Regions from separate parts of the Pantoea sp. SGAir0184 genome, predicted to be linked through region 3. Evidence: predicted binding sites of a transcription regulator. Region 3 holds the regulator's gene; each other region holds the start of a gene.
What was found. The regulator Fur, encoded in region 3, represses iron uptake genes when iron is present. The targets are predictions, from matches to a motif close to ATAATAATGAGAACNACTATCAA.

Region 1 (3,124 bases), on a different contig from region 3:
CGTAACGGTTTGATCGACCAGCAGCTGCAGCGGGAAATTGATCTCCCCGCCGGCGCGATAGCTCTCCAGCCGGCTGGTAGCGTACGTATCGCTGTTGATCATCCCTTCGGTGCTGCCGCCGGAGCCTTCTTTCAGGCGGGTGTTATTGGTTTTCTCATAGCTAAAGTTGAGCTTAGAGGTGCCCCAGTCCCAGATGCCGTTGTGCACCACTCCGTAGTTCTGGCGATACAGGCGGTTGGTTTCGCTGCCGTACAGCGCTTCAACCAGTCCGTTAGCGCTGGCATTGCTGTTGCTGTTTTGCGTGTCGCCGGCATAAATATTGCCCTGGCGACTGTAGCCATAGCTGAAATCGACAATCTGCGTCGGGGTGATTTTCCACGACAGCACGCCGTTGATGTCTTTATTACGCACCCCTTCGCGTCCGGCGGCGTAAGCGCCATTTTGCGCGGTATTGATGTCGAAGGCGTCGGCATCCGTTTTGTTCAGGTTGCCGTACAGCCGCATGGTGAGTGCCTCACCGGCCAGCGGACCGCTGAGGTTGAAGTTTGCGCGGCGGGTGGCGCCTTCCTTGTCATCTTCTGGCTGGTTAGTGAACAGCGACAGCGAACCGTGCCAGTCATTGGTCGGGCGTTTGGTAATAATGTTGACCACACCGCCGGCGGCACCGGAGCCATAACGGGCAGCGGCCGGACCGCGTATCACCTCAATGCGTTCCACCATTTCCGGCGGTACCCAGTTGGTATCCCCGCGTGAGTCGCGCTCACCGCGCCAGCTGTAGCGCACCGAGTTACGGGAGGTGACCGGCACGCCATCGATCAGCACTAAGGTGTTTTCCGGGCCCATGCCGCGAATGTCGATCTGACGGTTGTTACCGCGGCTGCCGCTGGCGCCGTTACCGGTGAGGTTAACGCCGGGCATTTTGCGGATGATGTCCGCGAGGTCGTTAACGGGCGGACTTTTTTTGATGTCTTCAGCGGTAATGGTGGAAACCCCCGGCTGCTGCTTCAACTCCTGCTCTGCCGTCACAATCATCGACTCATCGTCAGCCAGCTTCTCCGTGGGTTCAGCGGCAAACACCGGTGAGGTTAACAGGCCCGCCAGGCACAGTGCGACCGGACGCTTTTTGCCACATACAGTTACATTCACTTATATCATCTCCCTGATGCGTTAACATTTGTAAGCAAATGCGCATGATAATGAGAATGGTTTGCATTGTATATTGATGTGCGACTTCTTTACATTCCTGCGCAAATCGCCTCGACGGGCCGCTTTTTTGTCAGTTTTTGTCAGCAGGGCGATACGCTGGCTTAGACAGGAACGTTATGGCTAATAAGCAAATCATTCAGCATGGCAGCATAAGCAGGTGCCTGATTTGCGGTAACAATCTGATTTTTGCGCGATGACAGGGCCGCATTCAGGCCAGCAAAGAACCCTATTGCCGGATTTCGGCAATAGATATCTGTTTTTCGCATTTGTGATCGCTGCCTATCTTCCAGAGAATGGCTGCGGGACGTTCAGAGGATGACAATCCTTTGCGCCGCGCGGCTTTACGCGACATGGGCAAAGGGAAAAATACATCGCTACCTCGACGCCTTTTCCCTGCCGGGAAACATTTTAAATATCAGGAGAAAGGTTCCAGTGAAATTCGCAAAAGGTATCACCCTTTTCGCACTCGCTCTCAGTGCGCACACCGCGTTTGCCGCCGAACAATCCGTCCCAACCGACAGCTCACTGCATGTACAGGCTGATGCCGCGCTGAAAAGCCTGGTGCCCGCCGACGTGGCGAAGCGTGGCTATATTGTGGCAGGAACCAACCCCAACACGCCGCCCACCACCTTCTATAAAGAAGACAACAAAACGCTGGCCGGTCGTGAAATTGACATCATGAACGCGGTCGGTGAGCGTCTCGGCATTCAGGTGCAGTGGCGTGATACCGGCGGCTTCGACAACATCATTCCGGGACTGAAAACCGGTCGCTACGATGTGGCCTTGTCCAACATCAACGCCACGCCGGCGCGCGCCAAAATTATCGACTTCGTGAGTTACTACGACGCCAGCCGTCTCGGCATTATTTCGCGGAAAGACGCCAACGTCGCGCCGTTCAAAACCCTCGACGAGGTGTGCGGTAAAGAAGTCGGCGCCGGTTCCGGCACCACTCAGGTGACCCGTCTGGAAGAGGCCAGCAAAGCTTGTGAAGCGGCCGGGAAAAAACCGATTAAAGTGTCAGTGTTCCCGGATCGCCCGGCGGGTGTTCAGGCGGTGGTGAGCGGGCGTGTGCCGATGTTCCTCGGCCCGTACGAAGGCCTGCTGTGGCAGGTGAAAGTGATCAAACCGCTGACCATGAGCGGCGAAATCACCGTGCATGATGCGCCGGTATCGGTCGCCTTCCCGAAAGATTCCGCGCTTGAACCTGCGGTACAGGCAGCGCTGAACTCGCTGATTAAAGATGGCAGCTACCAGAAGATCCTGGATAACTGGGGCATCGGCTTTGGCGCGGTTAAAGAGTCAAAACGTAATCAGGATATCTTTCAATGAGTGACTTTCACGACCACACCGACGATCTGAAAATCGTCGGTAAACGCTACTACGGACGCTGGCTCAGTGCGCTGGTGGTGCTGTTGTGCGTGGTGGCGATGGCGCATTCGATGATCAACAATCCGCGCTTCGAATGGGGCGTGATTGCGGAAAACTTCACTGGCGAGTCAATCCTGCAGGGCGTGCTGATGACGCTGCAGCTGACAGCGATTTCGGTGGTGCTGGGCTTCGCCTTTGGCACGGTGCTGGCGCTGATGCGCCTGTCATCCAACCCGGTGCTGGTCGGCGTCAGCTGGTTCTATACCTGGTTTTTCCGCGGCGTGCCGATGCTGGTACAGCTGTTCCTGTGGTACAACATCGCGGCGCTGTACCCGACCATTTCGCTGTCGCTGCCGGGTCTGGGTGAAATCTGGAGTACTCAGTCCAATGCGCTGGTCAGCCCGTTCAGCGCGGCGGTGATCGCGCTGGTAATGCATCAGTCTGCCTATGCGGCTGAGATCGTGCGCGCCGGGATTCAGAGCGTTGGCAATGGCCAGCTGGAAGCCGCACGTGCGCTGGGTTACCGTCCGGCGCAGATTTTCCGTCATAC
Region 2 (3,124 bases), 450 kb from region 3:
GCAGCGAGGCGTCAAACAGGGTCACCGACGGCAAACGGGTGGTGTTTTCGTTATCGGCCCACTGGCGGCCAATATAGCGCACCCCGGCACCCGCGCTCAGGCCGTAATCAAACTGATAATGCCCCCACAGCGACGCCATGCTATTTGGCGTGACGTAAGGCGTATGGCCATCGTTGCCGTCCACGGAATCCTTAAAGCGCAGATGGTTGAGCGTATAACCGGCAATGGTGCTGAACCGTTCGGTCAGTTGGCTGCGCGCCTCCAGTTCAATGCCCTGCGCATGCACTTTGCCGGACGGGGTGTAGGTGCCGTCCTGCACGTTACGGTTGGCCACATCGTTCTGCGTAAGATCGTACAGGGCCACGCTGTAGAGATCGCGCGTGCCGTTCGGCTGGTATTTCACCCCGGCTTCATACTGCTCTGAGGTGGTCGGTTTCAGCTGATTCCCGTCGGGATCGGTCAGCGAAGCCGGGGTAATCGCCTGGCTCCAGCTGACGTACGGCGACACGCCGTTATCAAAGGCGTACAGCAGCGCGGCGCGGCCGCTGACGTGATCGTCCTGACGACGACTATTGCCATTCTCTGACACGATGCGGTCATAGCGACCAGACAAATCCAGATGCCAGCGCTGCCACGCCATCTCATCCTGCAGATAGAGGCCGGTCTGGTAATAGCGGCGCGTCTGCGCTGTCCAGAGGTAATCCGGCTGGCTGCCGATGGCCTCGCCGCTCCAGGCATTCAGCGGTGAGGCAGCGCCGCTGGCGTCGCTCAAATCATTTTTATAGCGGTGATACTCCGCGCCGAGCGTGACGCGATGCTGCAGCGCACCGCTGGCAAACTCCGCCTGCAGCTGGTTATCGGTCGCCCATGCGCTGAGCGAAGAGCGCTCACCGGAGTAGTAGCGGTTGAGCAGGTCCGGATTGTCGCTGTTCCAGCCAATCTGGTACACCTGATCAAGCGCCACGTTGGAATGGCTGTAGCTGCCGGTGCTGTGCACCGACCATACCTCATCGAAACGGTGCGAGAAGTCGTAGCCGTAAATCTGCTCATGACGTTTGAACTGATCCAGCGCGCTGTCGCCCTCATAGAAGCCGTCGCTCAGCCAGCGGCCATTGTGGCTGTACAGCGTGCCTTCCGCCGGCACCGAGCCGTGATAGCCGCCTGAGGGATCTTTTTCCAGATAAGCACGCAGCAGCAGGCTGGTGTCTTCATCCGGCTGCCACAGCAGCTGGGGTGACAGCGCGTATTTCTCTTCGCGCGTGTGGTCGTACTGGGTATCGCTGTTGCGCGTGATGCCGGTCAGGCGGTACGCCCATTGATCGTTAATCGCATCGGTGTAATCAAAGGCGGCGCTGTTGCTGGCATTGCTGCCGGTGGCGAAGCGTAAATGGCCCTGTGAAGCAAACTGCGGCCGCTTCGTGACCATGTTCACCAGCCCGCCCGGCACCGTCTGACCATAAAGGGCAGAAGAGGGGCCTTTAATTACGTCGATGCGGTCAAGGAACCAGTTATCCACCTGCAGGATGTTGAAGCTGCCGCCGTCGCTCATCACGCGCAGACCGTCAAGGAAGGTGTTGTCGACGTCACCGCCGTGGAAACCGCGCAGCGAGATAGTGTCGTAACGCGTGGCCGCGCCACCAAAGTTGGTAAAAACACCCGGGGTATAGCCCAGCGCCTGGTTCAGATCCTGCGCACCCTGATCGTCAATCTGCTGACGCGTCACCACGGAAATGGACTGCGGCGTGGTGACGAGTGGACGATCGCTTTTCGTGGCGCCGCTGCGGGTGGCGAGATAGCCCGCCGTAGGCGAGGTGGCGCTCTCCTGCGGCTGTGCGGTGACCACCAGAGAGGGTTCGGCTACGCCGAGTGCCGGAAACGCCAGCGCCAGCGCGCACAGCAGCCGGCCACGGTTGAGGGGGAACAGCGCGGTCATAATGATTCCTTTGGCTGAGAACAAAAGCCGCACCACACCAGCGCGGCGGTTAATGATGAGAAAAAGAGTCATTTTAAGATTGAGAATTATTATCTTTTAGTAAGGGGTGTTTCAAGATGTAAAAGATAAGTAATGGAAAAGTGTGATGCGCAGGGGGATGCCGCAGCGCCGGGCGTGGCCATCGCCTGGCTGTGGCATCGGGCCTGAGAAGCAGGTGCGCACGGCGGCGCACCTGACGTCAGGGTTATTTCGCCGCGTTTAGCGTCGGCATTGAGGGGATGTCGCGTGTGCTGTTACAGGTTTTATCTTTCGGACAATACTTATCCAGCAGCTTCAGCGTTACGCCGTTGGTCCAGCCAAAACCGTCCTGCAGCGGATACTCGCCGCCACCACCACCGCCCAGCTGGGCGCCGTCGACCACATACTTCTCAACCAGCTTGTGCTCGCGATCGTAAGTATGCTGCACATTTTGCAGGAAGCGCTGACCAATCTGCTGCGCCAGCTGGTTCTGCTTATAGTGCTCCAGACCTTCGACCGCTACCCACTGCAGCGGGGCCCAGCCGTTAGGCGCATCCCACTGCTGGCCGTTGTTTACCGTCGTGGTGACCAGCCCGCCCGGTTTCAGCAGCTGTTTTTCCACGGCGGCGGCGGTACGTTCAGCCTGTTTGTCGCCCGCCAGCTGCATATACAGCGGGAACAGCGTGGCGGCGGTGAGCTGATTGTGCACCTGCTTTTTCTGGAAATCGTAGTCGGCATACCAGCCCTGTTTGTCATCCCACAGGTAACGATTGATCGCCGCCTGGCGCTTCTCTGCATCCGCCGCAAACTGCTGCGCTTTATCATTCTGTTTTGCCAGCTTCGCGGCTTTCGCCAGCGTCTGCTCCAGGTGGAACAGCAGGCTGTTGAGGTCCACCGGGGCCAGCTGGGTGGTGCGAATCGAGGCCAGATTGTGCGCATCGGTGAACCAGCGTGAGCTGAAGTCCCAGCCCGAGGCGGCGCCCGCGCGCAGATCGCGATACACCTGTTGTTTATTGCGCTCAGGCGCTTTTTTCGCGGTGTTGACATCGTCCAGCCAGGATTCGGTGCGCGGCACGTCACGGTCATCCCAGTAGCGATTGAGCAGGGTGCCGTCGCTCAGCTTCACCACGCGCTTGCTCGCCTGGCCGGCAGCCACCTTATCGCTGTCCGCCA
Region 3 (3,124 bases):
GCTGCGCATTAATAAGCGCAACCAGCTGAAGCGCGACCGGGTGCGCGGCCTGCGCCGCGTTGAGCTGAAAATGTCCAGCGAAGCGGTCGACGCGCTTAATACGCTGGCCGAGCAGCAGAACATCAGCCGCAGTGAACTGATTGAACAAATGCTGCTGGCGCAGCTCAAACTGGCGTAACGTGCGCAGACCGCACGCTGGAACACAAACTCAGCGCTTTACACATTCCGCGCTTTTCGCCGGTCTGCTATCATTCGCATAACTGTGTCGTCTTCTGACTTACTTTCACAATCAGGATTTAAGAGGTTACTCACTCCATGGCAATCGTAGGCATTTTCTTCGGCAGCGATACCGGCAACACTGAAAACATTGCAAAAATGATCCAGAAACAACTGGGTAAAGATGTCGCCGAAGTGCATGACATTGCTAAGAGCACCAAAGAAGATCTCGAAGCATTCGATATTCTGCTGCTGGGTATTCCGACCTGGTACTACGGTGAAGCCCAGTGCGACTGGGATGACTTCTTCCCGACGCTGGAAGAGATTGATTTCAACGGTAAGCTGGTAGCGCTGTTTGGCTGCGGCGATCAGGAAGATTATGCCGAGTACTTCTGTGACGCGATGGGCACCATTCGCGACATCATTGAGCCAAACGGCGCAGTGATTGTGGGCCACTGGCCAACCGAAGGTTACCACTTCGAAGCCTCTAAAGGTCTGGCAGACGACAAACACTTCCTTGGCCTCGCCATCGATGAAGATCGTCAGCCTGAACTGACTAACGAGCGCGTCGACAAATGGGTTAAGCAGATCTTTGACGAGCTGCAGCTGCAGGCGATCATCGAAGCCTGATGCTTTCCTGTCCGATGTGGGCGCTGGCTCACATCGGGCAATGGAATTACCTATAAAAATAATAGCTACGGTTTTTTAACTTTTTCCCTCAATTCTGTAGAATACCCGCAACGGTCATCTGCTTATTCCTCGGGCATCAGACTGAGACTGCGCGAAAAGGAACATCGATCTGCACGATCCCGCTGAGGTTCACGACATTTCTCCTTACAGCATCCGGGGAATTGTCCGCCGCAGCCGGTTTTCATTTCGCAGGCTGAGCTCTATAATGAGACGCAAATGAGAATGCGCGTTGACCACACATTCAAGGCCTTTGCGCCGTAAGTGACTAGCAAAGTAACAGGACAATATCCGCATGACTGACAACAACTCCGCATTGAAAAAGGCTGGCCTGAAAGTCACGCTGCCCAGACTGAAGATTCTGGAAGTGCTTCAGGGACCCGGACCCGAGTCCCATCATGTCAGTGCGGAAGATTTGTACAAACGCCTGATCGACATGGGCGAAGAGATTGGTCTGGCGACGGTATACCGTGTTCTGAACCAGTTTGACGACGCCGGCATCGTGACGCGTCATAACTTCGAAGGCGGGAAATCCGTGTTCGAACTGACCCAGCAGCATCATCATGATCACCTGATTTGCCTCGACTGCGGCAAAGTGATCGAGTTTAGCGATGAATCTATCGAAACGCGTCAGCGTGAGATTGCGACACGCCACGGTATCAAACTCAGCAACCACAGCCTGTATCTGTACGGCCACTGTGCGCTGGGAGACTGCCGCGAAGACGAGACGCTCCACGATCAGTAATTGAATATGCTATGCAGTATAAAAAAACCGGTGCCAGGCACCGGTTTTTTTATGGCTGCGTTCAGGCGACCAGCGTTTCCTGCAAATAGCGCCAGCGCGGAACCGGCGTGCTGCAGTCCAGCACCGCCAGCGAAATGCGGGTCTGGTTGTTGCCGTTAAGCATTTGCAGTTCGTGATACTGAATGGTCACTTCCTGCTGCTGCTGGGAAATGATGGCATGCTCACTGGTGGCGATTCGCATCCCTTCCCGCTGCCCGTGCAGTTTGCGAAACAGGGTTTCAGTGTCATTGAGATCGAGCTGTTTGCCTTGCGGCGTCACCATTTTGAAGTCGGGATGAAAGTGCGACAGCAGCAGATCCATACTGTCATCGCTGCCTTCGGCCTGATTAAAAATACGTTCGATAAGCTGATGTAAAACCACCACGCTATGTTTGGCTTCCAGAGCGAGACTTGTCATTTTTCTTCCTTCGCTAACCCGCACAGCAACATTTAAGAGCGCATAGCCTACCTGAAAATAACGATTTCACACGGGTAAATTAGTTAATTTTATTAAAGTCAGATTAGTCGTAATCGCGCGTAATTACTGTTTTTTGTCTGGTTCAGCATAATCGATTCCCGTTTGCAGATAACGGGCAATAAAAAAGGGCGATTGCTCGCCCTTTGCTGATCATATCGTGCTATCAAGCAGTAAAATTATTCGCCGATTTTTGCCCAGGTATCACGCAGACCCACGGTGCGGTTGAACACCAGTTTCGACGGCTGCGAGTACACGCTGTCTGCGCAGAAGTAACCTTCGCGCTCAAACTGATACGGTGCCAGCGCGCTGGCGGCACGCAGACCCGGCTCAACGAAGCCCTGTTTGATCTCCAGCGAGTTCGGGTTAATGGTGGTGAGGAAATCCTCGGCCGCGCCCGGGTTTGGCACGCTGAACAGACGATCGTACAGACGGAATTCGGCAGGCAGCGCGTGAATCGCCGATACCCAATGGATAACGCCTTTCACCTTGCGGCCATCGGCCGGATCTTTGCTCAGGGTGTCGACATCGCAGGTAGCGTAGATGCAGGTGATGTTGCCGGCTTCATCTTTCGCCACGCGCTCGGCACGAATGACATAAGCGTTGCGCAGACGAACTTCTTTACCCAGCACCAGACGTTTGTACTGCTTGTTGGCCTCTTCACGGAAGTCGGCGCGATCGATCCACACCTCACGGCTGAACGGCACCTCACGCGTGCCCATCTCCGGCTTGTTCGGATGGTTCGGCATGCTGATGATTTCTTCATGCCCGGCCGGCAGGTTCTCGATCACCACTTTCAGCGGATCCAGCACCGCCATAGCGCGCGGCGCGTTCTCGTTGAGGTCGTCACGAATGCACGACTCCAGCGACGCCATCTCAACAATGTTGTCCTGCTTGGTCACACCAATACGGCGGCAGAATTCGCGGATTGACGCCGCGCTATAGCCACGACGGCGCAGACC
Region 4 (3,124 bases), 2.1 Mb from region 3:
TAACCGGCCACGGTCCAGGAACGGCTGTCCGACTGTGGCTGGGTGATGGTGCCGAAGGTGCCCGGGTTCGGCTCCTGGCGGAACGGACGCTCGCTGTTCTCCACACGCGCGTTGACGCCGCCGCTCAGCTCGTGGCGGCCGAGGGTTTTGCTGGCGCGCGTGTCAAACCCTAAGGTATCGACGTTGTAGTCAGAGTAGACGAAGCCGTACTGACTGGCGCTGGTCGGTAACCAGGTGGTGTCGTGCGCCTCGGTTTGCTGCCAGTAAATCCGCGTGGTCAGCGTATCGATCATCTCGTTGTACGGCGTCCACTCGTCGGCAAGGTTAATGCCCCAGCGGCGCGAATCGCTCTGCTGTTGCGCAGTGCCCCAAATAGTGTTGCCGCTGCTGCTGTCCCAGGTATCGTAGTGGGTGTGATTGGTTTTGTGGTAGTAGTCGAAGGTGGCGCTCAGCTTGTGCTGATCGTTTGGCTGCCAGATGCCCGACGTCATAAAGGCATCCGAGTGCCAGTTGGCCGGGTAGGCGTCTTTTACGCCGCTGTTGTTGCGCGTCTGCTGGCCGTCGCGGCGGCTGTAAACAAACAGGCCGCGCAGTTCATCATCCCCTGCCGCCGCGGTGATGCCGTTGTGCCAGCTGCGATCTGCCGAACTGTAGTCGCTCTGATAACCGAAATAGTGGGTTTTATCGCTGCTGAGGTAGTCGTCCGGCGACTTGTTATGAAACGATACGTTACCGCCGATGGCGGTGTTAGGTTGTTCCACCGATGTAGCGCCCTTCTCAATTTCGACGCTGCCAAACATATACGGGTCGATATAGTCGCGACCGATACCGAAGGTATTGTTACCGGCGCGACTGACGTACGGACGACCGGTGGCGTCCGGCACCGGAATGCCATCAATATCCAGACCGACACGGTTACTTTCCAGCCCGCGAATGTTGTAGCCGGTATAGCCTGCACGGTCAAAGCCGCTTTTACCGGCTGACGAACCGCCCGCCGCGCCAGTGGCGCTGACCAGCGGCTCATAACGCATGATCGAACCGAAGTCATTGGCGCCGCGTTTTTGCAGATCGCTGGCGGTGAGCGTGGTTTTGCTGCCGGCCTGCTGCTTAGGTGCGGTAACGGTCATTACCGGTTCATTGCTGCTGTTGTTCTCTGCGGAACGCGCCAGCGTACTGCTGTCGCTGGCGGCATAGCTGCAGGCTGCGTGAATGGCTGAAGCAAGGACAGCGACGTTAAACAGACGCTGCCGGAAATTTCCCTGAAGGTTGAAAGACATGCGCGAAATACCTGGTTAATTGTTAGTATTCGCTCACTTATTTGCTGCCAGAAAACCACGGCTTTATGCTAAAAACCGTGAAACAGCGCGTCACGCTGGCCAGTTAATGTTATCGATCCCGGCACCTGTGGCACAGTGTCGTGCGCGCTTCAGTGCACAGCTGCCCTGCGTCACTGGCCGCAGCGCCGCAGGGATGCCTGTGGGATTTATAGAGAGTCAAATGATGGCGAAAACAATTTAATGCAATTGGTAATCATTATCAATATCATTTGCATCAGGATGTATCTTTGTGCGCACAATTTGTTAACCTGTGTTTAATCAGGCACTAACAGGAGGGATAAGATGGCAGATAAACCGGCAGTAACCATTCACTACTGTACTCAATGTAACTGGCTGCTGCGTTCGGCGTGGATGGCGCAGGAGCTGCTGCATACCTTTGCCGGCGATCTCAGCGCGGTCACGCTCCAGCCCGGCAGCGGCGGCGTGTTCGAGATCAGCATTGATGGTCAGGTAATTTGGGAACGCAAACAGGAAGGCGGCTTTCCCGATGCGGCAGCACTGAAGCAGCGGGTGCGCGATGTCTGCTGGCCGGATCGCGAACTGGGGCACGTGGACAAGAAGAAACCGTAACGCGCTTAGCTGTTGGCGATCTTCTCTGCCGCGTCCTGCAGCGCCGCCACGACAATTTCCACCGTGGCCGGTGAAATCTGCTCCTGCGACAGCCGGTGATTGAGCGTATAGCGAAGCGTATGGATCGCCTGCTCTACCTGCGGAATGCTGCGGTTGTTGACCAGGATCGCCAGCGAAGTGAGCCGCCCGATAATCACCGCCACGTTTTCGCCATTTTCCGCCAGCAGCGCGCGGCCCGCATCGTTGAGCGCGTAGGCTTTGCGCGTGGCCTGGGCATCCACCACGCGAATGGCGTCCATCTCTTCCAGCAGCGTCAGGTTGGGATAAATAATGCCGGGGCTGGGGGAATATTCGCCTTTCGACAACTCTTCCACCGATTTGATCAGCTCATAACCGTGCGCCGCGCCGCTGGCCAGAAAGTGCAGCATCAGCAGGCGAATATCACTGGCATCCAGCATCCTTTCGCGCCGCTTTCTGCGTGCGCCGGCACAGCTGGCACGCTGTGCCGCATCGGCGTGCTCTGGAACATCCCGCTGCTGTTTCATCGCCTTCCCGGGGTCAGTTGAGGGAGGTTGATAGTAGTCTGGTGCCTGGTAAAATTCAACACAGGCGGCAGCGGGCGGGCGCCGGTTATTTTTGATGCCAGTAAGCGACGGCGCGCACCAGGTCGCTGTGCGCCGCGCGCTGCTGAGTAAAGTAATCGCTCAGCTGTTTCACCGCCGCGCCTTCGCCGGTCAGCCAGATAAAGTAGTCATCAGCAGGCAGCACAATCGGGTCCAGCAGCGGCGTCAGCGCCTCAGCCTGCATGTTGCCGCTGCCAAGCCAGCTCACCGTGACGTCCGGCAGGTCGCCAAGATACGCGCGGCCGACTGGCTCATCAACACAGGCCAGCAGATGAATCTGTTGTGCCTGCATTTCCTGATAGCGGCGCTTAAATGCCGGCAGACCGGTCTCATCACAGACATAAATCTGACAGGCATAATCCACCGGCACGACGCATGAGCCGCGCGGGCCGCCCATCGCAATGCGATCGCCCGGCTGAGCGGCACTCGCCCAGCTGCTGGCGACGCCGCCGTCGTGGATGTAAAAATCCAGCGTCAGCGAATCGCTGCCATTAAAAGCCAGCGGCGTATAGTCGCGCGCCGCCGGACGTACGCCGTCAGGCCAGACGATGCCTTCGTCGGTCATGTGTGGCAGCGCCAGCGCACCGCCCGGCG

Region 1: the regulator Fur is predicted to act here: its motif matches at 1,191-1,213, upstream of C1N60_RS20555 (TonB-dependent siderophore receptor).
Region 2: the regulator Fur is predicted to act here: its motif matches at 2,007-2,029, upstream of C1N60_RS12050 (TonB-dependent siderophore receptor).
Region 4: the regulator Fur is predicted to act here: its motif matches at 1,524-1,546, upstream of C1N60_RS03760 (TonB-dependent receptor domain-containing protein).

Annotation. Positions count from the first base shown of each region.
Region 1 is NZ_CP028051.1:111,439-114,562, reverse strand. It holds gene C1N60_RS20555 (TonB-dependent siderophore receptor) at 1-1,146, opposite strand, end outside; gene C1N60_RS20550 (ABC transporter substrate-binding protein) at 1,639-2,535, shown strand; gene C1N60_RS20545 (amino acid ABC transporter permease) at 2,532-3,124, shown strand, end outside.
Region 2 is NZ_CP028050.1:2,550,058-2,553,181, reverse strand. It holds gene C1N60_RS12050 (TonB-dependent siderophore receptor) at 1-1,933, opposite strand, end outside; gene treA (alpha,alpha-trehalase TreA) at 2,178-3,124, opposite strand, start outside.
Region 3 is NZ_CP028050.1:2,995,237-2,998,360, forward strand. It holds gene ybfE (LexA regulated protein) at 1-178, shown strand, start outside; gene fldA (flavodoxin FldA) at 316-846, shown strand; gene fur (ferric iron uptake transcriptional regulator) at 1,199-1,648, shown strand; gene C1N60_RS14210 (hypothetical protein) at 1,710-2,105, opposite strand; gene glnS (glutamine--tRNA ligase) at 2,342-3,124, opposite strand, start outside.
Region 4 is NZ_CP028050.1:808,555-811,678, reverse strand. It holds gene C1N60_RS03760 (TonB-dependent receptor domain-containing protein) at 1-1,277, opposite strand, end outside; gene C1N60_RS03755 (SelT/SelW/SelH family protein) at 1,620-1,907, shown strand; gene C1N60_RS03750 (PadR family transcriptional regulator) at 1,913-2,452, opposite strand; gene C1N60_RS03745 (siderophore-interacting protein) at 2,538-3,124, opposite strand, start outside.